Regions from separate parts of the Clostridium subterminale genome, predicted to be linked through region 1. Evidence: predicted binding sites of a transcription regulator. Region 1 holds the regulator's gene; the other holds the start of a gene.
The links. Region 1 encodes LexA, which represses DNA repair genes until DNA is damaged. Its sites were predicted from a motif close to CNAACANNTGTTNG; they were not measured.
Positions count from the first base shown of each region.

Region 1 (16,212 bases):
TAAAAAAAGCTAAGAATATATAAAGGGATAAAATAATTATTTAAGGTGGGTGTATTATGAGAAGAATCAATTTATTATCTGAAAACACTGCCAATAAAATTGCAGCAGGAGAGGTTGTTGAAAGAGCTAGTTCTGTAGTTAAAGAATTAATGGAAAACAGCCTTGATGCTGACAGCAAAAATATAACTATTGAAATAGAAGACAGTGGAAATAAACTTATAAGAATCACAGATGATGGAAGTGGTATTCATCCTGAAGATATAAAAAAAGCTTTTATGCCCCATGGTACTAGTAAGATAAGTTCCGTAGAAGATATTTATGATATTCAATCTTTTGGATTTCGTGGAGAAGCTCTTGCTAGTATAGCTGCTGTTTCAAAGGTTAGACTAAAATCAAGGATGGAAGCTTTTGATTATGGTAGAGAGATTTATATTGAAGGTGGAAAAGTAATCTATGAGAAAGACATAGGTTGTAATTTGGGAACGGAAATTGAAGTTAAAGATCTATTCTTCAATACTCCAGCAAGACAAAAATTCTTAAAATCACCTCAAAGAGAAAAATCTATAATAAATGACTTAGTATTAAAGCTAGCCCTAGGAAATTATAAGACTTCCATTACATTAATTAATGATGGAAAGCAAACCCTCAGGACTTTTAGTGAAGATGAACTGGATAAGACCCTTAGAATTTTATACGGAAAAGAAGTATATGAAAATGTAATACCAATAGAAAATCATAGCGATATTTTATCTGTATATGGATTTATTGGAAAAGAGACTATTAGTAGGGGTAGCAGAAATAGACAAAGCATCTTTGTAAACAAGAGACTTATAAAAAGCTCTCTAATAACTGCAGCTGTAGAGAATGCATTTAAATCCTTTATTATGGTAAATAAATTTCCCTTCTTTGCTATATACATTGATATATTTCCAGAGTTTATAGATCCGAATGTACATCCAACTAAAAATGAAATTAAGTTTTTAGAGGAAAGAGTCTTATTTAAAACAATATTTGATGGGGTTCATAGTGCATTAAAAGAAAGCTTAAAGAAGAGTTTTATTATACCAGAAGAAATAGAAGATTCGTCTATGGTTCAAGAGGATAAATCATACATAAGTTATACTCATCCAGAACCTAGTCAAATGGGGTATTTAAATGATAATCAATATACTAATAAAGACAATAATTTAAATTATAATAAGGATTCTGCTTTTAATAAAGAAGTAAACTATAATGACAATCCTTCTTATATAAGAGAAATTCCTATAGAAAATCAAGTTGAACCTAAAGAATCTAACATATATTCTAGTAAGGAAATATCGAGAATACCTAAGTTTCCACCAATTAAACTCATAGGACAGTGTTTTAATAGTTATATAATTGGTGAATATTTAGATGAATTGTATTTAATTGATCAGCATGCTGCTCATGAGAAGATATTATTTGAACAGTATAGAAAAAATATAGGTAATCTTAATGTGGTAAGTCAGATTTTAGCTGTACCTATAATCATTCCATTAGCCTTTGATGAATATGCCATTTATAAAGATAATGAAGATATTTTTTCAAATGCAGGATTTGTAGTTGAAGGTTTTGGAGATAATGACGTGTTAGTGAGAGAAGTTCCCTTGCTTTTAGGGAAACCTCATATAAACAATTTATTCCATGATATGATAGATAATATAAAATCTATGGGTAGTGGTTTAGCAATAGATGTAAAATATGATAAAATAGCATCTATTGCTTGTAAAGCAGCTGTAAAAGCCAATGATAAGCTATCCGATGTAGAGATTTTATCACTCCTTGAAGAGTTAAGATATATAGATGAGCCATTTACTTGCCCTCATGGTAGGCCTACTATAATTAAATACTCATTAAAGGAAATAGAAAAAAGTTTTAAAAGAATTTAGTATGAAGGGGTTAAAGCTATGAAAGATTTATTTATATTAGCAGGACCTACTGGTATTGGTAAAACAAAGATCTCAATTGATATTGCCAAAGAACTTAATGGGGAAATAATATCTGCTGATTCCATGCAGATATATAAGAAGATGGATATTGGATCTGCTAAAATATCATCAGAGGAGATGAATGGTGTTAAGCATCATCTAATAGATTTTTTAGATCCTAGCGAAAGCTTCAGTGTAGCAGAGTTTAGTAACTTGGCAAAGGAAAGTATTGAAGAAATAAGTAGTGCAAATCATCTTCCAATGTTAGTAGGTGGAACTGGGCTTTATATTAATTCTCTTATTTATAATTATAGTTTTGCAGAAACTAATAAAGATGAAGCTTATCGTAAAGAATTAGAACAACTAGCCTTAGAAAAGGGAGTAGATTATGTTCATGAGATGTTAAAAGAGGTTGATGAAGTTAGTTATAATAAACTATATCCCAATGACCTTAAAAGGGTAATTAGAGCTTTAGAGGTATATAAGGTAACTGGAATACCTATATCTGAAGCAGCTAAAAATGATGAAATTTTTAATATACCTTATAAAGTTTATTACTATGTGTTAAATATGAATAGAGAAAAGCTTTATGAAAGAATTAATCATCGTGTTGACTTAATGATAGAAGCTGGTCTTTTAGAAGAGGTAATAAGGTTAGAAAAAGAAGGATATAATACAGATATGCAATCTATGAAGGGAATAGGTTATAAAGAACTATTACAATATCTTCATGGTGAAGTTTCTAAAGATAAGGCTATAGAAAATATAAAGCAATTTAGTAGAAATTATGCTAAACGTCAACTTACCTGGTTTAGAAAAGACCCAAGAGTTAAGTGGGTAGATAAGGACGATTTTTCTAATGACGAGGATATAGCAAAATTTATTATTAATGATTTTAAAGAGATAAAATATATAGACTAGATTAATTTTAAACATTATATAAGATATGGTGATAGCTATGAATATTAAGGAATTATTTGCTTAATATTCATAGCTATGTTAGTATTAGAATGTTATTTTATGTTTAAGGAGCGATTTTTTATGATAGAAAAAACTAAAAAGTTTTTAATAAATAACTTTAAAATAAATGAAGGGGTTTTTAAAGTATCAGAACAGGCCTTAAAGGATATTCAAGATCAATTTTCTATGATGGATGATATTCGCGAATATAATCAATTAAAAGTTCTTAATGCTTTGCAAGCTGAAAGAGTTAGTGATATGCATTTTACTAATTCCAGTGGATATGGTTATGGGGATGTTGGTAGAGATACTTTAGATAAGGTTTTTGCTAGAGTATTTAACACAGAAGCTGCCCTAGTGCGTCCACACTTTGTAAATGGAACTCATGCTATTGGATGTGCTTTATTTGGTAACTTACGCCCAGGAGATACAATGCTTAGTATATGTGGTTCACCTTATGATACTTTACATAACATTATAGGAATAACTAAGGATGTAAACATAGGATCTTTAAAGGAATATGGGGTAAACTATAATCAACTAGAGTTAACAAGTGCAGGTAAAGTTAATGTTGAGGAAGTACAAAGAGTTTTAAGAAAAGATTTAAGTATAAAGTTAGTACATATTCAAAGATCTACAGGATACGGTTGGAGAAATGCACTGTTAGTAGATGAAATAGGTGAAATAATAAAGGCAATTAAAGATATTAATCCAGAAGTAATTTGCTTTGTAGATAACTGTTATGGCGAATTTATAGATACTATTGAGCCAACAGATGTAGGAGCTGACCTTATAGCTGGATCTTTAATTAAAAACATTGGTGGAGGAATTGCTCCAACAGGTGGTTATATAGCAGGTAAAGAAGTCTATGTAACTCAAGCAGCTTATAGATTGACCATACCAGGGATAGGGGGAGAGTGTGGTTCTACCTTTGGCGTTATGAGAAGCTTATATCAAGGATTATTTTTAGCTCCCCATGTAGCTGTAGAAGCTGTAAAGACAGCTATATTCTGTTCAAGGGTAATGGAACTTCTAGGATTTGATGTATTGCCGAAATATGACACTAAGAGAAGTGATATCATACAAGCTGTTAAATTTAATGATAAGGATAAATTAATTCATTTTTGCAAGGGAATTCAAGCTGGTTCTCCAATAGATTCCTTTGTAGAGTGTGAACCTTGGGCTATGCCTGGCTATGAAGATGAAGTTATTATGGCTGCAGGTGCATTTATACAAGGTTCTTCAATAGAACTTTCTGCTGATGCTCCAATAAGAGAGCCATATATAGCATATCTTCAAGGTGGATTGACCTTTGATCATGGTAAAGTAGGAGTTTTAATGGCTATATCTAGAATATTATCTTAACTATGAGTTAAATTAATAGGTATATAATAAATCTATATTATTATATAAAAAAATATTAAGAAGCTATAATAGCTTCTTAATATTTTCTATAAATTCCTGAAAGTTTACCTAAGATTTTGCAATTATCTACAATTATTGGCTCCATAGTAGAGTTTTCTGGTTGTAATCTAATATGCCCATCTTCTTTAAAAAATCTTTTTATAGTGGCTTCATTTTCTATTAAAGCAACTATAATATCACCGTTAGAAGCAATAGAAGTTTTTTCTATTATAGCTAAGTCTTTATCATGTATTCCAGCTTCTATCATACTGTCTCCTTGGACTTTCAGTATAAATAATTCATTTGTACTGTTTACAAAATCAAGGGGTATAGTTAGATAATCTTCTATACTTTCTTGGGCAAGTATAGGTATTCCAGCTGTAACTTTACCTATAATAGGAATATCAATCATCTCTTTTTTATTATGAGGTTCTTGTAATAATTCTATTGCCCTTGGTTTAGTTGGGTCACGTCTTATTAATCCTTTTTTCTCAAGTCTAGTAAGATGACCATGAACTGTAGATGTTGAACTTAAATTTACAGCTTCACAAATTTCTCTAACTGAAGGTGGATACCCTTTAGTATTAACTTGATTTTTAATAAACTCATAAATTTCTGATTGTTTACCACTTTTAATATCAATCATGAAAACACCTCTCAATCTAGATAATTATACCATAATGAGTGAAGAATATCAAACTTTTGTTCCCATTAAGGAAGATTATTCTAGGAAATTTAAATAAAAACTGGAGATGAAAAAATGAAAAATTTTTTAGAACTAAATATAAATGCAGAAATAATAAAGGCGTTGGAGAAATTAAAAATAACTAAGCCAACTCCGATACAAGAATTATCAATTCCTAAAATATCAGCAAATATAGATGTTATAATGCAAAGCGAAACAGGTAGTGGTAAAACATTGGCTTACTTGTTACCTCTAATTGAAAGAATTAATTATGAAAAAAGAGAGAATCAATTTATAGTGTTAGTTCCTACTCATGAATTAGCCCTTCAAGTAAATGAAGTTTTAAATACTTTAGCAGATAAATCAGCTTTGGATATAAAATCTACTGTTATCATGGGAGATGTAAATATAAAAAGGCAGGTTGAAAAATTAAAGGATAAACCTCAATTTGTAATAGGGTCTCCTGGAAGAATACTAGAACTTATAAAAATGAAAAAAATAAGTGCTCATACAGTTAAAACTATAGTAATTGATGAGTGTGACAAACTTTTAGATAAAAATAATTTAAATATGGTGAAGGATGTTATAAAAACTACACTTAGAGATAGACAATTAGTAATGACTTCTGCAACTTTAACGGAGGAAGCTTTAAATATAGGCGAAAGTTTAATGAAATCTCATGAAATGATAAAGTGTAACAATGATACAACTATAAACCCTAACATAAACAATTTTTATATAGTTTGTGATAGAAGAGATAAAATACTTATCCTTAGAAAGTTAATGGCAAGTATAAAACCTAAAAAAGCCATTACTTTTATTAATAAAAGTGAAGAAATAGAAATATTAACTTCTAAGTTAAAATATCATGGATTAAATGTAGATGGAATACATGGTAGTTTTGTTAAAAATCAGAGGCAAAAAACCATGCTAGACTTTAAAGCAGAGCGTATAAATCTGTTAGTGTCTTCTGACTTATCAGCAAGGGGATTAGATATAGAAGATGTTACTCATATATTCAATGTAGACTTACCAGAAGATATGAATACCTATGTTCATAGAAGTGGTAGAACCGCTCGAGGAGATAAAAGTGGCACAGTTATATCTATTATTTCCCCTAAGGAGATAGCACAGTTAAAATCTTATAGTACAAAACTAAATTTTAATCTTACTGAAAAAACTATATCTCACGGAAATATAGAGGACGTCGCTGCTGTAGTAAAAAACTATAAAAAAAGTAATGCATCTTCAGCTAAAACATCAAAAACATCTAAGAAGTCATCTAAACCTAGGAAGAATATTGTTAATAAGGATAAAAGAGATAAAAGATAAGGTATAAGGTTAATATAAAGTGTACCTGATGCATATAATTTAATAGAGTTCTATCTAGGAGGATTTATGTCTAGACATTTTACAAATGCAATTTACTTAAGTGATGAAGTGGAGAATATTGTACGAACTTCTAAATTCCTAGGAAAGGGCAACAATGGAGTAGTATATAGAATTGATGATGAAAAAATTATAAAGATATTCAATGATAAAAAGGTTTGTGAAACGGAGTATATAATTCTTAAATCATCTATGCATCATCCATCCTTTCCTAAAGTTTTTGGCTATGGAGATTATTTTATTGTAAGAGAGTTTGTAGATGGTATAAGACTTGATAAATATCTAAATCATAACCCGTTAAATCAAAAACTGGTAAGAAGCCTAGTAGATTTAATAAATGATTTTAAAGAACTTGGGTATAAAAAGTTAGATATACGTTGTAAGGACTTATATGTACAAGAGGACTTTTCTATTAAAGTTATAGATCCAAAGGATAACTTTGACAGAGAGATGCCTTTTCCGAGGCATCTAATGAGAGGTATACTAAAGAGGGATAGTATAGGTGAATTTTTTTATTATCTACAAAAAATAGATAGTAATCTATACGAATCTTGGAGAAGCCAGTTTAAAGAATATCTAAAAAAATTAGCAGAAAAAGATAAAAAGCTCTAAGAGTAATCTTCTTAGAGCTTTTGTGTTTTAATAGCTAATTTTAATCAAAAATTAACTAATTATATGTTTTATTTTAAAAGATACAATGGTAAACTTATCTAGTAAAAACATATAAAAGGAGACGTTTCAAATGAGAAAAAGGACAATAGGAGCTTTGCTTATTACGGCAATAATTTCCCTTACATTAATAGGATGTAGTACCTCTAATAAATCTAATAAAGAGGAGGCGAATACTGAAGGTAATGATAATAAAGAAATATATCTTTCAAAGGAAACAGAGAAGAAGGAAACAGATAAAAATCCAGTGGCTACTATAGAAATGGAAGATGGCAAAGTTATTAAGTTAGAGCTTTATCCTGAAATAGCACCAAATACTGTTAGAAATTTTATAAGTCTTGCTAATAGTAAATTTTATGATGGTCTAATATTTCATAGAGTAATTTCAGGCTTTATGATTCAAGGTGGAGATCCAGAAGGTACTGGAATGGGTGGACCTGACTACTCCATATATGGGGAATTTGCCAATAACCAATTTGAAAATAATCTTTTACATACTAAAGGAGTTATATCAATGGCTAGATCGAACGATAAGAACTCTGCTGGTTCTCAATTCTTTATAATGCATGGTGATACTCCTAGTTTAGATGGAGACTATGCAGCATTTGGTAAGGTTATAGAAGGTATGAATGTAGTAGACTCTATAGCTCAAATAGAAACTGGTAGTAATGATAGGCCTAAGAAGGATATAAAAATTAAATCCATAACAGTAGATACCTTTGGAGTTACCTATAATGAACCTGTAAAATATACAAAATAATTTAAAAGAGCTTTCGCAAATTAGTGATATTTTTGCGAAAGCTCTTTTTTATATAAAATGTTGTTATTTCACATTAAATATACTGCTACCTCTTTTTGTAGCCTTTAATTTGGCTATGTATACATATTTTTAACAAATATTTTATCTACTTCCTCTTTTTTATTATTTAATTATTTCAATATAACTACCATTCGATATAATGTTAGTTATATTGAATGGTAGCTATAATAATTTGCGATATAAATATGCTTACATAATGTATACCTAGTGTAAACGCGGATAAAATGTTTGTTTACAAGGGTAAAATGATGTATACTTAAATCAAGGTGTAATTTAATAATTTTAAGGATGTGTAATTAATGGATTCAATTTTAAGTGTAAGGATAAGCGAGGAACTAAAAGAGAAATTTCAAAGTTTAGCTGAGGTAGAGGGGATAAATAATAAAGAATTCATGGATCTTATAATAAGGAACTACGAATTAAACAAAACTGCAACGGCTACAGACTTTATTAAAAGCGATGTAGAAGAGTTACAGAGCATAACAAAAAGAATTTTAGATATATACATAAATATGATAGAAAAGAACAAGGTTAAGAACTCGGAAGTTATTAATAGTTTTAAAGGGACCTTAGAGGAAGAGTCCAATAGAAGTGAAAAGTTAAAGGAAAATATGGAAAGTGTAAAAAAAGAGTTAGAGTCTTTAAATTCTCAGAATAAAGAACTTAAAGACTCCTTAAAGGAATGTAAAAATCTTTTAGAAAAAGAGAGAGAAGATACTAAGGGCTATAAAGAGCTAAACATAATGTTAAAAGAGAAGGTAAGTGAGCTAAATAGTTATAAAAATGAAGCAGAAAACTTAAGATCAATAAATCAGGACATGGATGCTAACTTAAAAACTCTTGAGAGGGAAAAGGATAGTTATATTAATAAATTAAATGAGCAATTAAAGCACAGTGCTACTTTGGAAGATCAAATAAATGATATTAAAAGTTCTTATGAGAATAAAATTGTAGAGATCACAGAAGAGTTTAGTAGAGAGTTAAGGTTAAAAGATGATGAAATAAGGATTTCTATACAAAAAGAATTACTACAAAAAGAGGAAGAGTACAGAAAAGAAATTTGGTCAATGAAATCTCAGTATGATGATAAAATTTCTAAATTAATGGATGATAAAGAACAATTACTGCTAAAAATGAGAGATGATATAAATAATAATAAATAATATATAAAAAAATGCTGAAGTATTTCTAATTTTTAAATTAGGCTCCAGCATTTTTATTATTTACCCTCTGTATAAGCATGTTCAAGTATATCTAAATATTCTGTGAAACTATCCTTATCCTCTTTAGAAACGTTTTCTAGGGAATAATCAAGAAACTTACATCTTTCCATAATTACTGCTTCTAATATGTTATTTCCCTTTTCTAAACCTTTAATCCTAACTATTCGTCTATCTTTTGAATCTCTAACTCTCTTAACAAGATCCTTACTTTCCATTCTATCTACTAAGTCAGTGATAGTACTAGGAGCTTGATAAAGTTTATTACTAAGTTCGCTAATTGTAACTTCATTATGATTTATGATAATTTGTAAGGCTTCAAATTGTGCAGGGGTAATATCATAATCTTCCAATATAGTTCTTCCTTTTTTCTTTATATAAAAGCATACTCTTCTTAATAGTTTCTCTATCCTTTCTATTTGTGGATCTTCGTAAATTTTCAAAAAATCACTCCTAAATTATATTATAAACAGCATAAGTGCTTATATACTCTTGCACTATTATACACTTTTTTTTGAATATAGTCAATAAATTACAGTTTATTGACTATATTCAATAAAAAACAACATCTTGAAATTTTAAATCAAGATGTTGTTTTTTATATATTTATTTTTAAATTAACTATGTAAGAATTTACTATTCTTGCATTTTAGCAATGCTATCAAGACATTCTTCACAGATGTTTTTACCTTTGTAGTTTTTAACATCTCTAGCATTACCGCAGAATAAACATGCTGGCTCATATTTTTTTAATATGATTTGATCTCTATCTACATAAATTTCTAAAGCATCTTTTATCTCGATATCTAAAGTTCTTCTTAATTCTATTGGGATTACTATTCTCCCTAATTCGTCTACTTTTCTTACTATTCCTGTTGATTTCATAATATTTTCCTCCTAATGTTTGTTATTTATTTTTTCATAAGTATAAATTGAATTATATATAACTATTATATATAATTATTATAATTTGTATACATTATTAAATTATCCAATTACAATTAAAATATACATTAATAGTTAATATATATCTATTATAACTTATTCTTTTAAATATTAACAGATATTTTTTTACTTTGTCAAATTTTACAAATGAAATGATTTATCTATAGTTTGTAAATTGTACATCTATACCATAATCTTTAGATTTTAAAAGTTGCATTGTTTCTTGTAAGTCATCTTTATTCTTCCCAGATATTCTTAATTGATCATCCATAATTTGAGGCTGAACCTTTATTTTGCTAGCCTTGATATCTGCCACCATAGCCTTAGCTTTCTCAGTAGAGATACCTTTTATTAATTTACAATTAACTTTAGCTGTTCCTAGTGAACCTGAATCGATTTTTCCAACCTCAAGAGCTTTGGAAGAGACACCTCTTTTAATAAATTTCCCTTTAAGTATATCGATTACAGTATCTAATTTAAACTCATCATCAGATATGAGTTTGACTTCATCTTTCAGTAAAGTTATTTCCGTCTTAGTACCTTTAAAGTCATATCTTTGTTTAATTTCCTTTAGTGCTTGATTAATAGCGTTATCAATTTCTTGCATATTAATTTCAGATACCACATCAAAGGAATATGAACTTGCCATACTTAGAACCTCCTTAAAATAATCTATATGTAAAAAACATATAAATATATAATAATTTATATGTTTAAAAATGTCTATATAATTTTTGAAAAATTTAAGTTAATTTTTTGGTTGAAGTTTTTTAATAGTTTTGTTAAAATGATTTAATGATTTAATATAGATAAAATGGGAAGTGATGATAATGAAATATTGTATTTTTGATGAAAAGAAAGTATGTAATGATTGCGGTGAGTGCAATGTATGTGAATATAATAGAGATAAGATCTGTGATAATTGCGGTAAATGTCTAGAGATTGAGGGATATGATGTCAAGGCTATAAAAATAGATGAGGTATTTGAGAAGAATAAAGAGGAAGAAATTAAAATTGATCTAGAAGATTTTAGTGATTTCGATACAGTTGAAGATGAGGATAGTTTTGCAGAAGAGGGTGTAGTTTCGTTGGAAGAGGATGAAATGCCATATATAGATGCTCTCGATGATGAATCCAATTGGGATTATATATCTGATATAGAAGGCATGGATGAGATTATGGAAGAAACAGATACAGATGGACTGCTACATGAAGAATATCCAGGTTTATATGTAGTAAGCAATAAAAGATAGCTACACAAAACTATTATATATGATATAATAGTTTTATAATATTTTACTACGGAGGTACAAAAGAATGAGCATTACTATTCTTAATTAATTTTATATGCATAACAAAATAAGTATTTATTACACTTTAAATATAGTTTTATGTTTTTTTGTTGTGCAATTAATTAGGCAGTGGTAATCTATTCTTTAAATTCTAATCATATAATAAGTATAAGACTGTTTTGATAGGTAAAGGTATGTAACCATAGTTTACTATAATTAATTTATTTTAATAGTTTCTATTTACCCTGAACCAGTTTATATTGTATGAATTACTAATAGAGTTGTAAGTTTGGTTTTAATTGCTTATTGTGATTAAAACCTTTTTGTTTTTTTAAAATAAAATACCACTATTGCCTTTTGATAGATTTATTAAAAGGAGTGTTATAATGGATAAGATAATCATTAAAAATATTTCTAAATCCTTTCAAAATCGCACAATTTTAAAAAATATAAGTTTTGAAATAGGAGATAATTCTAAGATAGGTCTTGTAGGAGAAAATGGCATAGGTAAAAGTACCTTAAAACAAATAATAACTAAGAAGATTTCCTACGATGAAGGAAGTATCAATTATATTCCTTCAAATATTCTTATCGGAATTATAGATGAAAACTTATATAATAATAATACTTTTTTAAGTGGTGGTGAAGCTACTAAAAAAGAAATTCTTAATATATTTCATAGTAATTATGACTTGTTTATACTAGATGAGCCTACAAATCATTTAGATTTAAGTGGTGTTCAATGGTTAGAAAGACTTATAAATTCTATAAATAAACCTATGATTATAATAAGTCACGATAGGTTTTTCTTGGATGAAGTTACAAATAAGACCTTTGTTTTAAGTAATAACGGAATAAAAACCTATGAAGGTAATTATTCTTCTTATGAAAAACAGCTATTGATGGAAAAGATAACTAATGAAAATTTATATAACAAACAACAACAGGAAATAAAGGCTTTGAAAGAAAATATTAGTCAAAGAAAACAATGGTTTAACAAAGCACACAAAATGGCGGGTACTAATGACCATTTAAGAGCATTAAGTAAAAAGCATGTTTCTATAATGAGATCAAAAGAAAAAAAGTTAGAAAAATTAAAAGAAGATGGAGTTGAAAGAATAAAGGATAATTCTTCAATTAAACTTATACTTAATAATACTAATAGTTTTAAAACAGCCATAAGAGTTGAAAACCTTAGTAAATCCTTTGATAAAAAGTTATTATTTAAAGATGGAAACTTTACTATAAATGGTGGTGATAAAGTCGGCATCATTGGTAATAATGGTAGTGGTAAGACTACATTACTAAATATTCTTCTAGGTAAAGATAAGAATTACAGTGGTGAGGTTTATTTAAACCAAAATATGAAGATGAGCAGTTTATCTCAATATCTAGAAGTCGTAAATGAAGAACTAACTATACTAGATTATTTATTATCCACCAATGAAACTAAAAATATAATTCGGTTATATTTAGGAAGTGTATTTATAAAAGGGGATAGAGTAAATACCTTAATTAAAAACTTAAGTATGGGCGAAAAATGTAGAGTAATATTTACTAAAATAATCATCGAAAATCCTGATTTAATAATTCTAGATGAACCAACTAATTATATGGATATCTTATCTAAAGAAAGTGTAAGTTTGCTTTTAAAAAGTTATTCTGGAACAGTTCTGGTAGTTTCTCATGATAGACATTTAATTTCTACTGTATGTAATAGAATTCTAAAAATAGAAAATAATAAAATTATTAATTTTACTGGGAATCAGGATGAAATAATAGAGTTTTTCACTTGTAATAGGACTAAAAATAGTAAGTCAAGGGTCAATAAAGACGAAATATTAATGCTTCAGTGTCGACTTTCTCAGCTAAGTGGTTTACTAGATGATGTTTCATTAGAAAAGGATGTTAAGTTAAAATATGAAAAAGAATTTTTGAATATTAGTAGGCGTATATCTGAATTGAGCGATAGAAAATATAAAAAGTAAAATAAAGAAGGATAGCAGCTATAGATTTAATAGTTGCTATCCTTCTTTATTTTACTCATCCCCCAAGGGGTGAGTTTTAATTGCTTCTCTTAGGGTTTCATCATCAACATGAATATATATTTGAGTAGTGCTTACATTTTCATGACCTAATATCTCCTGAAGAGTTTTAACATCTACACCACCATGCTTATGAAGTAGAGTTGCAGAGGTATGCCTTAATTTGTGAGGTGTGTATTTATCAGTATCGAGACCTGCTGCGCCTACATATTTTTTTATTATCCTCTCTACAGTACGTTTATTGATTCTTCTATATTTTCCACTTATAAATAGGGCTTCTTTATCTTCACTATGAACTTTATCTGCAATGTCATTTCTTACTGCAAGATATTTATTTATAGCCTTAATAGATGCTTTATTAAGGTATATAGTTCTTTCTTTATTTCCTTTACCAATGACAGTAAGGGTATCACCTTTAATATTAGCAATATCAATGCTACAAAGCTCTGATAGTCTCACGCCACAATTTAAGAATAGGGTAATTATACATAAATCCCTAGGTGAATTTTTATCTCTATTATTAGCTACAGCTAATAAGTCTCTACTTTCATCTAAAGTTAAGTAAATGGGAGAGCGCTTTCCTATTTTAGGACTTTCTAAATCTAAAGTAGGGTCTGTAGGTATAAGTTTAGCCTTAGAACATAAATAGTGAAAAAAGGACTTTAGCGAGGCAACTTTTCTTGCCTTTGCATAGGTTCCATTTTCTCTCATATTCTCTAAAAAGGATAGATAGGTGTAAAAATCAACCAATTCTAAATTCTTAAGATAATCAGAAGATATGTCATCAATAGGAATATTTTCGAAGATAGCATCTTTTGATAATTTAACTTCATTATTATGTACTTTAAGAAATTTAAAGAATAAAGTTAGGTCATAAGCGTAGGCAACTAAAGTATTGCTAGAAACACCTTTAACAGAAGAAAGGTAACTTAAATAATCCTTTAGTATTTTGGGTAGAGAATTATCTTGCATATAATTTATTTTAGAATCCATAAAATCCATTCCCCTTTAATTTTTATAGCATAATGTCGCGAAACTTACATTTCACGACATTAATTATTCGATGAAGAGAGGTGAAAATCCTTTAATTTTTTAAAATTGTTGTACAATGACAAAAAAGTTATTGCATAATAATAGATTCTATTGTGACATAAAAGTATGTATGTTCCTTTTAAAATACGTTTATGCACACACTTATATGTCAATTTTCTTATTACTATATACTTTTTATTAAAGTAGGTTTAATAAAATAACGTTAAAACTTCAACTATTAAATTAAATTTTCGATTTCTCCATTTATTTCTACTACTCTCCCCTTTTATCTGAAATATTTAAGCGTTATAACACGTATTAAATTAAAACTAACTACATTTTTGATTTTCAATTACTATGTATTAGTACAACTTTATAGAAAATAAGGAGTGAGCATAGTGATTAAAAAATATTCATGTACACTCCTTATTGAAAAATTGATTTAAAACTTTATTCTTTCGAGCAACTTTTATTGCAAAAATTGCCTTTTCACAGTATGCTTTCATGGTTTCTTCATAGTAGAAGTCTATCATTAATGTCGCATCAAAAAGTCAACGTTATTTATGGTATGGCTCGCCTTATATGTGAGCTTTTCTCTAATTATTTTCTAACGTAATGTAACCATTCCACTATCTAAGTTGTAACCCATTTTCATTAAGATAATTAATAAAAAGTTCTTTTACCTTAGTAATCTCATCAATTTGTAAAGTTCTATCACTATCACCAATAATCATTCTAATAGTAGTACTCTTCATGTTATCTGGAACATTTTTTCCTGAATAAGTGTCTATATAATTAGTTTGTATTATTAATGGATGGATGAATTTATTCACCAGGGATTCTATATCATCATAAAGCGTATTCATTGGAGTTAATATACTAAAATCAAGATAAGTTTCAGGGTACTTTGAAATTGCTTCATATTTAATTGGATTTTTTTCTACAGTATTAAGAAGCTCCAAATTAATGTCTATTACCTTTATAGTATGCTTTCTGCTGAATAATTTCAATGTAGAGGAAGGTATAGAATACACATAGCCTAATTTTACATCTTTATAGCTTATGCTAAGGCAATGCTCCTTATAGTCATTTTTTATTTGAATATACTTTCCATCAATATTTTTCGCAGTTTTTAATAAATATCTGCTAATTCCCTTGGTATAGCGATATAATTGCTCCTCATCTTTGCTGCTGTAAATTGCAGCAGTCAAATGTTTAGGTTGAGTTAATTTACCCTCATTCATTTTGAATACTCTTCCTATTTCAAAGATTTTAATTTCCTCAAAGCTTTTTCTATTGTCATAAATTATTTTGAGTAAATTAGGCAGCATATCACTTCTAAGGCTTTCATACTGCTTTACTCCAGAACTCACTATCTTCAAGGTATTTTTGTATCCATAGCCAAGTCTTTTAAGCCAATTGTTATCGTACCATGAGTAGGAATGAACCTCGTTGAAGTCAAATTTTTTCACTAATATATCCTTCAATAAATACTCCATATCCTTTATAGGATTTTTTATACCAGCAGCTACTTCTGCTTTATTAGGACTGCCTTTTATATTATCATAGCCATAAACTCTAAGAATTTCTTCTATTATGTCTGCTTTGCAGGTGATATCTTTTGTTGCCCTGAAGGTGGGCACTTTTATATAATATACATCCTCTTTCTCTTCTACCTCAAACTCCAAACTCTTTAGTATATTTATCACAGCAGTCTTATCAATGTTGTTTCCTAAATAAGTTTCTATATATTTATGGTCAATGCTAATATCTATAGACTTTACTTCATTAATAATATTATC
Region 1 is NZ_BAAACI010000001.1:335,995-352,206, reverse strand. Features, by position in the region: gene mutS (DNA mismatch repair protein MutS) at 1-23, shown strand, start outside; gene mutL (DNA mismatch repair endonuclease MutL) at 57-1,910, shown strand; gene miaA (tRNA (adenosine(37)-N6)-dimethylallyltransferase MiaA) at 1,929-2,870, shown strand; gene ABDZ93_RS01900 (methionine gamma-lyase family protein) at 2,991-4,274, shown strand; gene lexA (transcriptional repressor LexA) at 4,351-4,959, opposite strand; gene ABDZ93_RS01890 (DEAD/DEAH box helicase) at 5,074-6,330, shown strand; gene ABDZ93_RS01885 (protein kinase) at 6,397-6,999, shown strand; gene ABDZ93_RS01880 (peptidylprolyl isomerase) at 7,130-7,816, shown strand; gene ABDZ93_RS01875 (V-type ATP synthase subunit I domain-containing protein) at 8,176-9,039, shown strand; gene ABDZ93_RS01870 (MarR family winged helix-turn-helix transcriptional regulator) at 9,096-9,539, opposite strand; gene ABDZ93_RS01865 (AbrB/MazE/SpoVT family DNA-binding domain-containing protein) at 9,733-9,981, opposite strand; gene ABDZ93_RS01860 (YajQ family cyclic di-GMP-binding protein) at 10,199-10,690, opposite strand; gene ABDZ93_RS01855 (hypothetical protein) at 10,872-11,294, shown strand; gene ABDZ93_RS01850 (ABC-F family ATP-binding cassette domain-containing protein) at 11,720-13,321, shown strand; gene ABDZ93_RS01845 (tyrosine recombinase XerC) at 13,373-14,371, opposite strand; gene pheT (phenylalanine--tRNA ligase subunit beta) at 15,040-16,212, opposite strand, start outside.

Region 2 (16,212 bases), 510 kb from region 1:
CCATGGCTAACTATAGAGGCGGCAGAATTAATGAAGAAATAAAAAAAGATGTTAGCAACACTATTCAAAACAAAATAAAGGATCCTAGACTTACAGCTATGGTAAGTGTAACAGATGTAGAAGTAACAAGAGACTTAAGCTATGCTAAAGTATTTGTTAGTATATTTGGTACAGAGGATCAAAAGACAGAGGCATTTAAAATTCTTAAAAGCTCAACAGGCTTTATAAGAAAAGAAATAGGAAAAAGTGTTAAGTTAAGACATGTTCCAGAAGTTATCATTGAGTTAGATACAACTTTAGATAAAGCTAATCATTTGGAATCTTTATTTAGAAAGATAAAGGAGAATGATTCCAATGATAACTAGGAATATAGTAGATATCATAGAGAAAAGTAATTGTATAGGAATTACTTTTCATCAATCACCAGATGGTGATTCTCTAGGAAGTGCCACAGCCCTACTTCAAGGGCTGAGGGCACTTAATAAAGAAGCATATATACTTTCTAAGGAAGAAATTCCCGATACTTTTGAGTATTTACCTTGTGGTAAGGAAATCACAGGATTAATTCAACAGGTAAAGGAAGGTACAGATTTAATAATTGTACTAGACTGTGGAGATTTCAAGAGAATAAATGCTAATTTAGATGTGGAGAATAGGCAATATAAGCTTGTAAATATAGATCACCATCTAAGTAATGAAAAGTATGGTGATTTTAATTATGTAGATATAAATTCTTCAGCAGTTGGAGAAATAATTTATGACCTATTAAATCAATTAAAAGTAGAAATTACTAAGGAGATAGGTGAATCAATCTATACTTCTATTTTAACAGATACAAGTTCTTTTAAGCATTCCAATACTACAAGTAGAACACATGAAATAGCAGGAGAAATTATTAAAACTGGAGTTAACTTTAATAAAATTCAAAGACAAGTATTTGAAAATAAAGAATTTAATAAAGTTAAATTTTTTGGAAAAGTAATAAGTACTTTAACATTACATCTTAATAATAAAGTTGTATTTATGGAAATTAATGATGCTATGCTTCATGAAGTGGGTTTAGAGTCCATGGATTCTTCCGAGGTTATTCATTTTGGAACCATGATAAGTGGAGTAGAAGTAGTAGCTTTATTTAAAGAAAGTAAAGGCGGAATAAAAGTAAGCTTAAGGTCTAAAGAAATAGTTGACGTTAGTAAAGTAGCAGAAAACTTTAATGGTGGAGGTCATAAAAGAGCTTCTGGTCTTTTTTGTGAAGGTTCCATGGTTGATGTAAAAGATAAAATATACAAAATATTAGAAGAAGAGTTGATATCATATGATAGAAAATAATAAACCCTTTGGAGTTTTAAATATAAATAAACCACTTGGTATTAGTTCCTTTGATGTAGTGAGAAAAATAAAAAAGTTAGCTAAGGAGAAGAAAGTTGGACATGGCGGTACCTTAGATCCAGAAGCTTGTGGTGTGCTTCCAGTATGTATAGGAAGAGCAACTAAGGCTATAGACTTTATCATGGAAGGTGAGAAGGAATATATAGCAAAGGTTAAATTGGGAGTAGTTACAGATACTTACGATAGAGAAGGAAAAGTACTTCGTGAAAGTAGGGTAGATTCTACAGAAGAAGAAATCACTAAGGCTATATATAAATTTGTAGGAACTATTGCTCAAGTTCCACCTATGTATTCTGCCCTTAAACAAAATGGAAAAAAACTTTACGAATTAGCTAGAGAAGGAAAAGAAGTCTATAGGGAGCCAAGGACAGTTACTATACATAGTATTGATATATTATCCATAGATAGTCCTATAATTCACATAAAGGTTAGATGTTCTAAAGGAACTTATATAAGAAGTTTATGCTATGATATAGGTGAAGAACTTGGTTGTGGAGCTATGATGTGGGAACTGGAGAGAACAGCCACAGGTCCTTTTAACATAGAAAGCAGCGTGGAGCTAAAAGACTTAACAGAGGAAAATATAGATAATTATATTATTTCCTTAGATGAGGTATTTAATAAGTTTCCTAAACTTGTAGTTAATGAAAAGTTTGAAAGGCTAATATTAAATGGAGTAACTATAAATGATAGAACTCTTTTAAATAGAATTGAAAAGTTTTGCAAATATGCAGTATACAACAATTCTAATAAACTTATAGGAATTGGCTCAGAAAGCGATTCGGGATTTAAGTTAATAAAACTTTTTCTTTAGGGGATATATTTATGAAAATTATAGAAGACAATTTTAATGAAATACTTAAAACACCTAGTATAATTGTACTGGGAAGTTTTGATGGTATACATAGTGGTCATAGAGAATTAATTAATAGTGCTAAGCAATTAGCAGAAAAGATTAAATTAACTCAAAACATAAAGGATATAAAAGTTATGGTATGTACCTTTAAAAATCATCCTTTATCTGTGATTAATAAGGAGATTTGTCCAAAACTAATTATGAGCAATGAAGAGAAAACTATTTTATTTGAAAAGCTTCAAGTGAATATATTAAATTTTATAGAATTTAATAAGGAATTCATGTCAATTTCACCAGAACAATTCATAAATAATTTAAAGAAGCATTATAATGCTAAAGGTATAGTAGTTGGTTTTAATTATCGTTTTGGATATAAAAATTTAGGTGATGTAGAGATCTTTAAAAAATATAGTGAAATCTTAGACTATGAGCTTTTCGTAGTGGAACCTATAACTTCAGATGGAGAAGTGGTAAGTAGTTCTGCCATTAGGCATAATCTTCAAGAGGGGAATATAGAGAAAGCTAATAAGTTTCTTGGTAGACCATTTATGTTAAGTGGAAATATAATTAAGGGAAAGCAAATAGGAAGAACCATGGGATTTCCTACTGTAAACTTAAATTATGATAAAAAGTTTATAGTACCTAAGGGTGGAGTTTATGGAACTATTGTAGAGTATAAAAATAGCTTTTATAAAGCCATAACTAATATTGGGTATAATCCTACCCTAGAAGGTAATAAATTAAGTATTGAGACTAATATTTTAGAATTTGATAAAAATATATATGGAGAAGAAATTAAACTATATTTTATAGAAAAAATAAGAGAAGAAAAAAAGTTTGGTTCCATTGATGAACTAAAGAATCAACTATCTAAGGATAAAAATTATGTAAATAGTAAGGATTATTCTTTATATGTAGATAAAATTTATAGTTAACTAATTTTTACAAATTTTTATAATTTAATTAGTTTTCTATTTACAAAATAAATTTAGTTTGATATAATTTCATATGAACCTTATGCTATGTATTCTGAATGCCAACGGGGTACATGGCATATGGCGATTTAACTATTGGAGGTGCATACAATATGGAAAAGGCAAGAAAACAAGAAATAATGCAACAATTTGCAAGAACAGAAGGAGATACTGGTTCTCCAGAAGTACAAATAGCATTATTAACAGAAAGAATTAAGGAATTAACTGAGCATTTAAAAGTTCACAAAAAAGACCACCACTCAAGAAGAGGTCTTTTAATGATGGTTGGACAAAGAAAAGGACTTTTAAGCTACTTAAAGAAGCAAGATATCGAAAGATACCGTGTTATAATTGCTAAATTAGGAATTAGAAAATAATTAAGAGCGGCAAAGCCGCTCTATTATTTTAATTAAATAGCAAAAAAAAGATAATAATAAGTATATATCTATATATATATTTTTAATAACCGAAAGGAGGAGATTAAATGACAAATACGTTAAGTACTTCTGTAGCAGGAAGAGAAATGAAGATAGAAATCGGCAAAATTGGAATGTTATCTGATTGTGCTATGTTTATTAGTTATGGAGAGACTGTAATCCTTGTAAATGTAAATGCATCTGAAGAACCAAGACAAGGAATAGACTTTTTCCCACTAAGTGTAGAATATGAAGAAAGACTATATGCAGTAGGTAAAATTCCAGGAGGATTTTTAAAGAGAGAGGGAAGACCGTCAGAAAAAGCTATACTAAATTGTAGAGCTATAGATAGACCTATAAGACCTCTATTCCCAAAAGGATATAGAAATGATGTTCAAGTGGTTTGTACAGTATTATCTGTTGATCAAGATAATTCTCCAGAAATATTAGCTATGAATGCTGCTTCAATAGCATTACTTTTATCAAGCATACCATTTACTGACGCTGTAGCTACAGTATCAATTGGATTAATCGATGGAAAGTTTGTAGTTAACCCTACATCCAAAGAAAGAGAATTAAGTTCAATGCAATTAACTGTATGTGCTACTAAAGAAAGAGTTATGATGATAGAAGCTGGTGGAGATGAAATTCCAGAAGAAACTATGATTGAAGCTATAGACTTTGGATTTAATGAATGTCAATCTATCATAGCATTCCAAGAAGAGGCTAGAGCTAAATTTGGAAAAGTTAAACCTGAGCCAGTACTATACAAGGTGGATGCAGAAATTCAAAGTGAAGTAAAAAACTTTGCTTTTGATATGTTAAAAGAAGCTATGTATATCACTGATAAGGATGAAAGAAATCTTAAAGTAAGTGAAATTAAGGCTAAAATAAATGAAGAGTTTTCTGAAAAGTATCCAGAGGGCGGAAGTGACATAGGAGAAGTTGTTTACAATATTCAAAAGGAAATTGTAAGAAACATGTTACTTAGAGATAAGAGAAGACCTGATGGAAGAGGATTTAATCAAATTAGATCTATAGCTTGTGAAACTGGACTCCTTCCAAGAACTCATGGTACAGGATTATTTACAAGAGGATTAACTCAAGTAATGACTGTAGCTACATTAGGAGCTCTAGGTGATGTTCAAATCATAGATGGTATTGGAGAAGAAGACTTCAAGAGATATATGCATCACTACAATTTCCCAGCATACAGTGTTGGAGAAGTAAAACCACTTAGAGGACCAGGAAGAAGAGAAATAGGACACGGTGCTTTAGCTGAAAGAGCATTAGAACCACTAATTCCTTCTATAGAAGAATTCCCATATGCTATAAGACTTGTTTCAGAAGTTTTAAGTTCTAATGGATCTACATCTCAGGCAAGTGTATGTGGAAGTACATTAGCATTACTTGATGCCGGAGTTCCAATAAAGAGACCAGCAGCAGGAATTGCCATGGGACTTATAACTAGCGAAGATTTAAGTGAAGAAGCTGTAATTACAGATATTCAAGGAATCGAAGACTTCTTTGGAGATATGGACTTTAAAGTAGCTGGTACAGAAAAAGGAATAACTTCAATTCAAGTTGATACAAAAATAAAAGGATTATCTAAGTATTGCATAAGAACAGCTATAGAAGATGCTAGAACAGCTAGATTATTCATCTTAGATAAAATAAATGAATGCATAGCTGAGCCAAGAGCTGAGTTATCTCAATATGCTCCAAGAATGTACACTATAAACATAAAACCAGACAAAATTAGAGATATTATAGGACCTGGTGGAAAAACTATTAAGAAAATAATAGCAGATACAGGGGTTAAGATAGATACTAATGATGATGGTAAGATAGTTATAATGTCTACTGATAGTGAAAGTGCTAATGAAGCATTAAGAATTATAAAAGAAATCACTAAGGAAGTTGAAGTTGGCGAAATATACTTAGGTAAAGTTACTAAGATTATGGCTTTTGGTGCTTTTGTAGAAGTACTTCCAGGTAAAGAAGGCTTAGTACACATATCTAAATTAGCTAACGAAAGAGTAAACAAAGTAGAAGATATCGTAGCTATTGGGGATGAAATACTTGTAAAAGTAACAGAAATCGATTCTCAAGGAAGAGTAAATCTTTCTAGAAAAGATGCGTTAAAAGATAGTGAAGAGTCTAAAACTGAAGAGTAGATAGAAGTTAAAATAAAAAGGTAAAATGCCTTTTTATTTTTTTTATATTGGTGTTTATTATGGTAATAATTCCTCTACATAGAAATATTTTTACTGTAAAACATAAGAACATACTAGTGTATAATTTCATAAAGTATAATATAATTGTATTAAGTTTCGTTAATTTACTCATAAATGTGTAATAGAAAACATATTAATCATAGTAATTTATAAAATTATGTATGGGGTGATATGTGATGGAAGAAAAATATAGATATTTAAGTGAGATGGAACGATATGAAATTATAAATATTAATGATGGAGATAAGTATAGTGTCCTAGGCAATAATGATATAGTTATAAATGAGAATGGAGAACTAAAGCTACTATTACTTGGAGATGGAAAGTCTAGTAAGATGTTTTTTAGAAATAATGAAATGCTGGAAGTTTCATGGGATTACGTAAAGAAGATAGGTTCTAAAACTATAATCATCGATGTTGATGGGGAAACACTAAGAAAATCCCATATATAACATGGAGGTAAGTATGGATATAGTTGTTCAGAAATTTGGTGGTACATCAGTATCTAGTGAAGATAATAGAAGATTAGTTGCAAAAAAGATTAAAAATGCTATAAAGGATAGGTATAAACCTGTAGTAGTAGTATCAGCTATGGGCAGAAAAGGTTCTCCTTATGCAACAGATACATTACTATCTTTAGTTAGTGAAGAATTTAAGATAAATAATCCAAGGGGCTTAGATTTACTTTTGTCTTGTGGAGAAACTTTAAGTACAGTAGTAATGTGTAATGATTTATTAAGAGAAGGCATAGAGGCAGTTCCACTTATGGGGGGAGAAGCAGGTATAAAGACTGATAATAACTTCAATAACGCCTCCATTTTAAATGTTGATCCAAGGAGTGTACTAAAGGTATTAGAAGATGGTAAAATACCGGTAGTAGCAGGTTTTCAAGGTATAAGTGAAGAAGGTAGCATTACTACCATAGGAAGAGGTGGAAGTGACGTTACAGCAGCAATTTTAGGAGCAGCATTAAAGGCAAAGGAAGTTCAAATATATACAGATGTTGATGGTATAATGACAGCAGATCCAAGAATAGTTTCTAAGGCCTCATTAATAGAGAGTATAAGCTATGACGAAGTATTCCAATTTGCTGATCAAGGGGCTAAAGTAATACATCCTAGAGCAGTTGAAATATCTAGAAAATATAATATTCCATTAGTAATAAAAAATACTCTTAGCAATTGTGCAGGAACAACTATTTCTTCCTATGGGGAGGATAATGAAAGAATTATCACTGGAATTACTCATATGAGTAATAGAGTTCAAATAAGAGTTAATGGTGGGTCAAAGGAACACTGCAACAATATATTCCATATTTTAGCTAAAGAAGGAATAAGTATTGATTTGATAAGCGTATTCATTAAAGATAAAATATTCACTATAAGTGATGCAGACTTAGAAAAGTTCAAAAATATAGCAGCTAACTTTGAAATTACTTATCAGTACACAGAAAATTGTAGCAAAATATCTATAATAGGTTCAAAAATGAGAGGAATACCTGGAGTTATGTCTAGAATTCTAAAAGCTTTAGAAGAAGGTAATGTAGATATTCTTCAAACAGCTGATTCTCATACAACTATTTGGTGTCTTGTAGAAAGTAGTAAAGTTAAAGATGCTATAAATTTACTTCATAATGAATTTAAATTAGGATAGTATATAAACACCTCTTAATGCACAGAATAAGAAACATTAGGAGGTGTTTTTCCATGGATAATGAAGAGAAAAATAAAAAATATAAGGAAGACAAAGATACTAAACACAAAAAGAATAATAAAAGTAAAGTTATAATAAATGAAGAAAATGAAGATGAACAAAATGAAGAGGATAACTCTAGAGGACTAAGTAAGGAAGTTGCAAATCTTAAAGAAGTAGGGGTCATGTCTGTAGCTAAGGCTGATGACAGGATTCAAGTTATACCTATAGTAGGTCAAGTTGAAGGTCATAATATTTCTGGTAACCAGACTAAGTCTACTAAATATGAGTTAATCATTCCCCAGTTAATAGCTATTGAAAGAGATGATAATGTAAAAGGTATACTTATAGTATTAAACACGGCAGGAGGCGATGTGGAAGCAGGATTAGCTATTGCAGAAATGATAACTAGTCTTAGTAAGCCTACAGTATCCATAGTAATAGGTGGAGGACATTCTATCGGAGTTCCGTTAGCTACTGCATCAGATTATTCATTTATAACTCCTTCAGCTACAATGATAGTTCATCCTGTAAGAATGAATGGATTTGTTATAGGAGTGCCTCAAACATTTGAATACTTTAGAAAGATGCAGGAGCGAATAGTTGAATTTGTAGTTAGGACTTCTCAAATTAATTCAGATGAATTTAGAAATCTTATGAGTCAAACTGATGAGTTACTAAATGATATAGGAACTATATTGATAGGCGACCAAGCTGTAGAATGTGGACTTATTGATGAAGTAGGTGGAATTAGAGAAGCTTTAGATAAATTAGAAGAGTTAATAAAACAAGGAGAAACAAAAGAACAGGGAGAAATTTCAGAAGAAAATAGTAATAAATAAACAGATAAAATATTAGCTTTTAAGCATTAAGTTGTCAGCAAAAGTATGTTGACAACTTTTTATTTATAAAAAAATTTGAAATGTAGGTGGATTTCAATGTACAATATATTGAGATGGATAAATGGAAATTATTTTCATGAATCTTAGGAAAAGTTTTGGAGGAGATACTATGGCTAGAGGAAAAGAACCTTTAAAAAAGAAAAACAGTAGTAAAAAGAAGACTGTTAAAAATAATAGTTCAAAAGATAATATAGCTAAAAAAGATAGAATTTTTGATTTTAATGGAATTATACTGATAACCTTAGGCGTTTTAATATTTTTAGCTTTGTTATCAGCTATGTTTTCGGATCCAACCTCTTTGGCTGGATCAATGGGAGTATTTATTAATAGAATTTTTATAGGATTGCTTGGAATAGGTGCCTATGCTTTACCTTTTGTACTTTTATATATGGGAATAAGCTATATAAAAATAGATAAATATTTTAAAGTAAATAAAAAATCCGTTGGAATTTTAATGTTTTTAGTTACTACCATGATTTTTGTAGAACTTATAGTATTACCTGCTTACTATGTAAAAGGAAATATGGCAAGTGCTATTATAGATCAATTTAGATCTAAGTCTGTGCTTCATGGAGGTATTATATCTTTAGTAATTACGGTTCCTATAAGTTTACTTTTAGGAAAGATAGGTAGTTATATAGTTTTATTTGCGTTATATATAATATCTTTAGTTCTAATTAATAATATTACTATAAAAGAATTATTTACATTTGAAAAAGTAGAAAGTAAAAAAAGGACTAAGGATTTGAAAGCAACGAATATTGTAATAGATGAGCCTATGAAATATGTATCTGCAGATGGTAATACTATAGACAATAAAAGTAGTGAAGAATCAAAGATTAAAATCATAGATTTTATGAAGATTGATGAGGGAGATAATCAATTAGAAGGAAAAATGGAATCAATTGTAGAAGAACCTCATAAGGCAAAGGAAAATAAAAGTAACATAGAGGATGTAGATATTGACATTTCCTTTGGAGATGGAAATAAAATATATGCATATGAACATCCTTCACCAGAACTACTTCATAAAAATATAAATAGCATAGGAAAAAATGGTGATAAAAAAGAGCTTCTTAATAGTGCTAATAAACTTCAAGAAACTTTAGGAAGCTTTGGAGTTGAAGCTAAGGTAATACAGGTTACAAAAGGACCATCTGTAACTAGATTTGAATTACAACCTCATGTTGGAGTTAAGGTTAGTAAGATAGTTAATCTAGCTGATGACATAGCCCTAAATTTAGCAGCCTCAGGAGTTAGAATAGAGGCGCCAATACCAGGAAAGGCAGCAGTGGGTATAGAAGTACCTAATAAGGAGTTATCAGCTGTATTTTTGAGAGAAGTAATAGAAAGTGAAGAGTTTGCTGTTACTAAGAAAAATTTGGCATTTGCCCTTGGAAAGGATATTGCAGGAAATTGTGTAGTAGGAGATTTAACTAAGATGCCTCACCTTTTAATTGCAGGAGCTACAGGATCAGGGAAAAGTGTATGTATTAATACTCTTTTAATAAGCTTATTATATAAATATACACCCCAAGAGGTTAAATTACTTTTAATAGACCCTAAAGTGGTAGAACTAAATATATACAATGGAATACCACACCTATTAATTCCAGTAGTTACAGAGCCTAAAAAAGCTGCAGGAGCATTAAATTGGGCAGTTAATGAAATGACTAGAAGATATAAGCTCTTTGCAGATAATAACGTAAGAAATATTGAAGGATATAACGATTTTGTAGAAAAGGGAATAATAGAAGAAAAACTTCCATGGATAGTAATAATAATTGATGAGTTGGCAGACTTAATGATGGTATGTCCAAATGATGTGGAGGAATATATAGGTAGACTTGCTCAAATGGCTAGGGCGGCAGGAATGCATCTAGTAATAGCAACACAAAGGCCATCTGTAGATGTAATAACAGGAGTAATTAAAGCTAATATACCATCTAGAATATCCTTTGCAGTTTCAAGTCAAATAGACTCAAGAACTATTCTAGATTCTTCAGGAGCTGAGAAGCTTCTAGGTAAAGGGGATATGCTATATTATCCTGTGGGAGAATCTAAGCCACTTAGAATTCAAGGTGCCTTTGTGTCTGAGGAAGAAGTAGAGACTGTAGTAGAATTTATTCGTAATGGATTAAAGGAATTAGAGTATAAAAAAGAAATTATGGATGAGATAGAAAATAGTGTATCTAAATCTAAGGGGGGTGAAGACTGCGATGAGTTATTAGACGAAGCTATTAAAGTTGTATTAGAAGAAGGGCAAGCTTCAACATCCTTGTTGCAGAGAAGACTAAAAATAGGGTATAATAGAGCGGCTAGAATTATAGATGAAATGGAAGCAGAAGGGATTATATCTGGTCGTAATGGAAGTAAGCCAAGACAGGTTCTTGGAAGAGATGATACCATTAGATGATAATTTGTTAACCAAACTTTCATTGATTTTACAAAAGAAGAGGTCTTAAGTAATACAGAGATAACATAGGAGGATAAAGGTGGAAAAATTAAAATTTGGAGTAATAAATTTAGGTTGTGACAAGAATAGAATAGATGCAGAAATTATAATAAGTAATTTAAAAAGTAGGTATGAAGCAGTAGCAGATGAAAGACAGGCAGATATATTACTAGTAAACACCTGTGGATTTATAGAAACTTCTAAGCAAGAATCTATAGATACCATATTAGAAATGGCAAAGTACAAGAAAGATAAGTGTAGCGTACTAATAGCTACTGGGTGCTTAACTCAAAGATATGGTAGTGAGCTTTTAGAACTTATGCCAGAATTAGATATAATTTTAGGTGTAAATGATTATGACAAGTTACTTGAATGTATTGAAAAATCCATGGCAACTGGAGAAAAGAGCTGTATTACAACCTATAGTGATACTAATATAAATATAGGAAAAAGGCAGGTTACCACAGGAGGAACTACTGCTTATATAAGAATATCTGAAGGGTGTAACAATATTTGCGCCTACTGTGCAATTCCTAAAATAAGAGGAAAATATAGAAGTAGAGATATGGAAGATATCCTTAAAGAAGCTAAGGAATTAGCTTTAAATGGGTATAAGGAGTTAATTATAGTAGCACAAGATACTACTAATTATGGTGTAGATATATATGGAGAAAAAACTCTACACATACTTTTAAGAGAACTAGGTAAAATAAAAAGTATAAAATGGATAAGACTTCTTTATTGTTATGCAGAAGAGTTAACTGATGAAGTTATAAATGAAATAGCTATAAATGATAAGGTATGTAAGTATATAGATATTCCTATACAACATATTAGTGATGATATTTTAAAATCAATGAAAAGAAAAGGCAGAAAGAAAATAATTACTGAAAATATCAAAAAGCTTAGAGATACAGTTCCTAATATAACTATAAGAACTACTCTTATAGTAGGATTTCCAGGAGAAACAGAAGAAAACTTCTTAGAATTATTAAATTTTGTGAGAGAGACTAAGTTTGATAAGCTAGGAGTATTTACTTATTCTCAAGAGGAAGGAACTGTGGCTGCAGAAATGGAAGGTCAAATAGAAGAAGATGTTAAAGAAGAAAGACTTCACTCCATAATGATGGCTCAGCAAAGTATATCAACAGAAATAAATAAAAATAAAATAGGTAGCACCTATGATGTATTAATCGAAAGTAAAGAAAAAGGAACATATTGTGGAAGAAGTTATGAAATGGCTCCAGAAATTGACGGAGAAGTTTATGTAAAATCTAATAAATTAAGTATAGGTGATTTTGTTAAGGTTAAAATAAAAGATGCACTAGAGTATGATTTAATAGGAGAAATCGCTAAATAATTTTTAGTTTTTTATATTTATAATAAAAATATTAATTAATAATAGAGAGACAACTTTTTAAAGTTAAATTAATATTAATAAACTAAATAATTTTAAGATTTTATTGTATAATATTTGTATAAGATAAAATAATTTATAATTACTAATAGTAAGAATTTATTTTTAGTTCTTTACAATAAGATTTGAGTTTTATTTAGCTAAAATGATTATAGATTGTTAAATTTCAGGAGTAGGAGATGTTAATGATGAATCTTGCAAATAAGCTTACGGTATTAAGAATAATATTAGTTCCTATATTCTTAATATGTGCAATGGTTAATACCACCACAGCTAATATTATTGCTTTATCAATATTTATAGTAGCTTCAGTAACAGATAAATTAGATGGCTACATAGCGAGAAGCAGAAATCAGATAACTAATTTTGGGAAATTCATGGATCCTCTAGCAGACAAGCTTTTAGTTACCTGTGCTTTAATACTTTTAGTTGAAAAAGGAATTATTGCAGCTTGGGTAGTAGTTGTAATAATTGCTAGGGAATTTATAGTATCTGGCTTGAGGACGTTAGCTGCTTCACAAGGAGTGGTAATAGCTGCAAGTAATTGGGGAAAGCTGAAAACTGTAATTCAGATGATAGCTATTATAATGGGGCTATTGTCTCTAGTATATAATCCAGAATGGCTTAATATTACAACACAAGTTACTATATACCTAGCAGCTGTTATTACTATAATATCTGGAGTGGATTATTTTGTTAAAGGAAAAGATATTATAAATATTAATGAATAATGTTTATAATTCTATAACTATGTCAAAAATGGTAAAGAGTTCCTTGAAAGAAATTTAAAGGAACTCTTTACTATAACACTTGACCTGATAAATTAAATAATATATAATAAGCATATAAGAACTATTGTTCGTAATGGAAGGATGTGAACCCTAAAGGGGAATTTATGAATAACGATAAATTAAAAGCATTAGAAGCGGCTATGGGTCAAATAGAAAAGCAATTTGGTAAAGGCTCAATAATGAAATTAGGGGAAGAAAGTACTTTGAATATAGACTGCATATCTACAGGATGTTTAGGCCTGGATATTGCACTGGGAATTGGTGGAGTTCCTAGAGGAAGAATAATTGAGATATTTGGACCAGAATCATCTGGTAAAACTACTGTAGCTTTACATATAGTTGCAGAGGCTCAAAAGAACGGTGGTTGTGCAGCGTACATAGATGCAGAACATGCCCTTGATCCAGTTTATGCAAAAGCATTAGGTGTAGACATAGATAATTTAATAGTATCTCAACCAGATACAGGAGAGCAGGCTCTTGAAATTACCGAAGCTTTAGTTAGATCCGGTGCAATAGATATAGTAGTTATAGACTCTGTTGCTGCCTTAGTTCCAAAGGCTGAAATTGAAGGTGAAATGGGAGATGCCCATGTAGGTCTTCAAGCTAGACTTATGTCTCAAGCTTTAAGAAAACTTACTGGTTCTATAAACAAATCAAAATGCTCTACTATATTTATAAACCAATTGAGAGAAAAAGTTGGAGTTATGTTTGGAAATCCAGAAACAACTCCAGGAGGAAGAGCTCTTAAATTCTATGCATCTGTAAGAATTGACGTAAGAAAGATAGATACTATTAAACAAGGAGAAACCTTCTTAGGAAATAGAACTAGAGCTAAGTTAACTAAGAATAAAGTTGCGCCACCATTTAAACAAGCAGAATTTGATATTATGTATGGTGAAGGAATATCTAGAGTTGGAGATGTATTAGATATTGGTGTTAAAGAAGAAATTGTACAAAAGAGTGGTGCTTGGTTTGCATACGGAGACGTAAGACTGGGTCAAGGTAGAGAAAATGCTAAAAACTTTTTTAAGGAAAACCCAGAAATTGCTAATGAAATCGAAAATAAAATAAGAGAAAAGTATTCTTTGCCGTTAAGTAACAATGCAGTAAAATTTGAGAATAAAGTAGAAGAAAATTAAAATTATCCTATTAAATAGATATAAAATATAATTATATATACAATAAAAAGATATATGAAGCTTTAAGTTAAAATATACACTTTGAGCTTTATATATCTTTTTTAATTAAAATTTAAAAGAATATGTATGAAATATATAAATAAATGTATAATTAAGATGTGTGATATTTTTATAGAAAAATTAAAGGTGATATTCTAATTAAAAATTTTTTTAAAAAGGTTGAAGTGAAGCCTAAGAGCTAGGTTGAGAGAATTTGTAGTATTTAGTAATAACCTTGACAATGATGTTAAAGTAATATAAAATGAATACAAATACTGGTTTAATATAAAAGGAATTGAATAGAATATGCACCTTTTCGAGCTTTCATTTTACTGCTAATATATGTCATAAAATAAGCAAAGGAGGTGTTGGAAAATGACTGAACCAAGTCAAATTATTTTAATAATAGCTATTGCGCTAGTTGTTTGTTTAGTCGCTATTTTTGTTTTTATTTATACAAGAAAGAATATATCTTTAGCTAACGTATCTAAATCAGAGGAAGACGCTAAAAAGATTTTAGGTGAAGCGCAAAAAGAAGCAGAATCTAAAAAGAAAGAAGCAATCCTTGAAGCTAAAGAAGAAGTTCATAGATTAAGAGCTGATTTTGATAAAGAATCCAGAGAAAGAAGAAATGAAATTCAGCGATTAGAAAGAAGGGTTCTTCAAAAAGAGGAAACTTTAGATAAGAAAACCCTATCAATAGAAAGAAAAGAAGAAGTATTATCTAAAAAACAACAAGAGGTTGAGACATTAGAATCAGGAATACAAGAGTTATATAATAGTGTAAGAGAAGAATTACAAAGAGTAGCAGGATTAACCTCAGAAGAAGCAAAGCAAATACTATTAGACGAAGTCAAAAAAGAAATTAAACATGAAACAGCAATAATGATTAAAGAAATTGAAGTTAAAGCTAAAGAAGAAGCCGATAAAAAGGCAAGAGAAATTATAACATATGCTATACAGAGATGTGCAGCAGACCATGTAGCTGAATCTACAGTACATGTTGTATCACTTCCTAACGATGAAATGAAGGGAAGGATTATAGGGCGTGAAGGTAGAAATATAAGAGCCCTTGAAACTTTAACTGGAGTTGATTTAATAATAGATGATACTCCGGAAGCTGTTATTCTTTCAGCTTTTGATCCTATTAGAAGAGAGGTAGCTAAGATTGCCTTAGAAAAACTAATAGTTGATGGAAGAATACACCCAGCAAGAATTGAGGAAATGGTTGAAAAAGCGAAAAAAGATGTTGAAAATGACATAAGAGAAGAGGGCGAGCAAGCCACCTTTGAAACTGGTATCCATGGATTACATGTGGAAATAATCAGACTTTTAGGAAGATTGAAATATAGAACTAGTTATGGTCAAAATGTATTAAAACATTCTATAGAAGTTTCATACTTAGCAGGCCTTATGGCATCAGAGCTTGGAATAGATCCTACCATGGCAAAAAGGTGTGGATTATTACATGATATCGGTAAAGCTGTAGACCATGAAGTAGAAGGACCACATGCACTAATTGGTGCTGAGTTAGCTAAAAAATGTCATGAATCTCCAATAGTTGTAAATGCTATTGCAGCTCATCATGGAGATGTAGAGTATCAATCTCTAGAAGCAGTACTAGTTCAAGCAGCAGATGCTATATCAGCAGCTAGACCAGGTGCTAGAAGAGAAACTCTAGAAGCCTATATAAAAAGATTAGAAAAATTAGAAGAAATCGCAAACTCATATGAATGTGTAGAAAAGTCATATGCAATTCAAGCCGGAAGAGAAATCAGAATTATGATTAAACCAGAAGATATTGATGATGCAGGTGCTATTGAAGTGGCTAGAGATATTGTCAAGAAGATAGAATCAGAACTAGAATATCCAGGTCAAATAAAGGTTAATGTTATCAGAGAAACA
Region 2 is NZ_BAAACI010000001.1:849,956-866,167, reverse strand. Features, by position in the region: gene rbfA (30S ribosome-binding factor RbfA) at 3-365, shown strand; gene ABDZ93_RS04400 (DHH family phosphoesterase) at 355-1,329, shown strand; gene truB (tRNA pseudouridine(55) synthase TruB) at 1,316-2,203, shown strand; gene ABDZ93_RS04390 (bifunctional riboflavin kinase/FAD synthetase) at 2,215-3,180, shown strand; gene rpsO (30S ribosomal protein S15) at 3,333-3,596, shown strand; gene ABDZ93_RS04380 (polyribonucleotide nucleotidyltransferase) at 3,704-5,812, shown strand; gene ABDZ93_RS04375 (YlmC/YmxH family sporulation protein) at 6,049-6,324, shown strand; gene dapG (aspartate kinase) at 6,338-7,525, shown strand; gene ABDZ93_RS04365 (ClpP family protease) at 7,579-8,406, shown strand; gene ABDZ93_RS04360 (FtsK/SpoIIIE family DNA translocase) at 8,576-10,882, shown strand; gene rimO (30S ribosomal protein S12 methylthiotransferase RimO) at 10,962-12,281, shown strand; gene pgsA (CDP-diacylglycerol--glycerol-3-phosphate 3-phosphatidyltransferase) at 12,527-13,069, shown strand; gene recA (recombinase RecA) at 13,234-14,268, shown strand; gene rny (ribonuclease Y) at 14,683-16,212, shown strand, end outside.
Region 2: a site for LexA is predicted at 13,187-13,200, ahead of recA (recombinase RecA). Genes of this name have one in related genera too.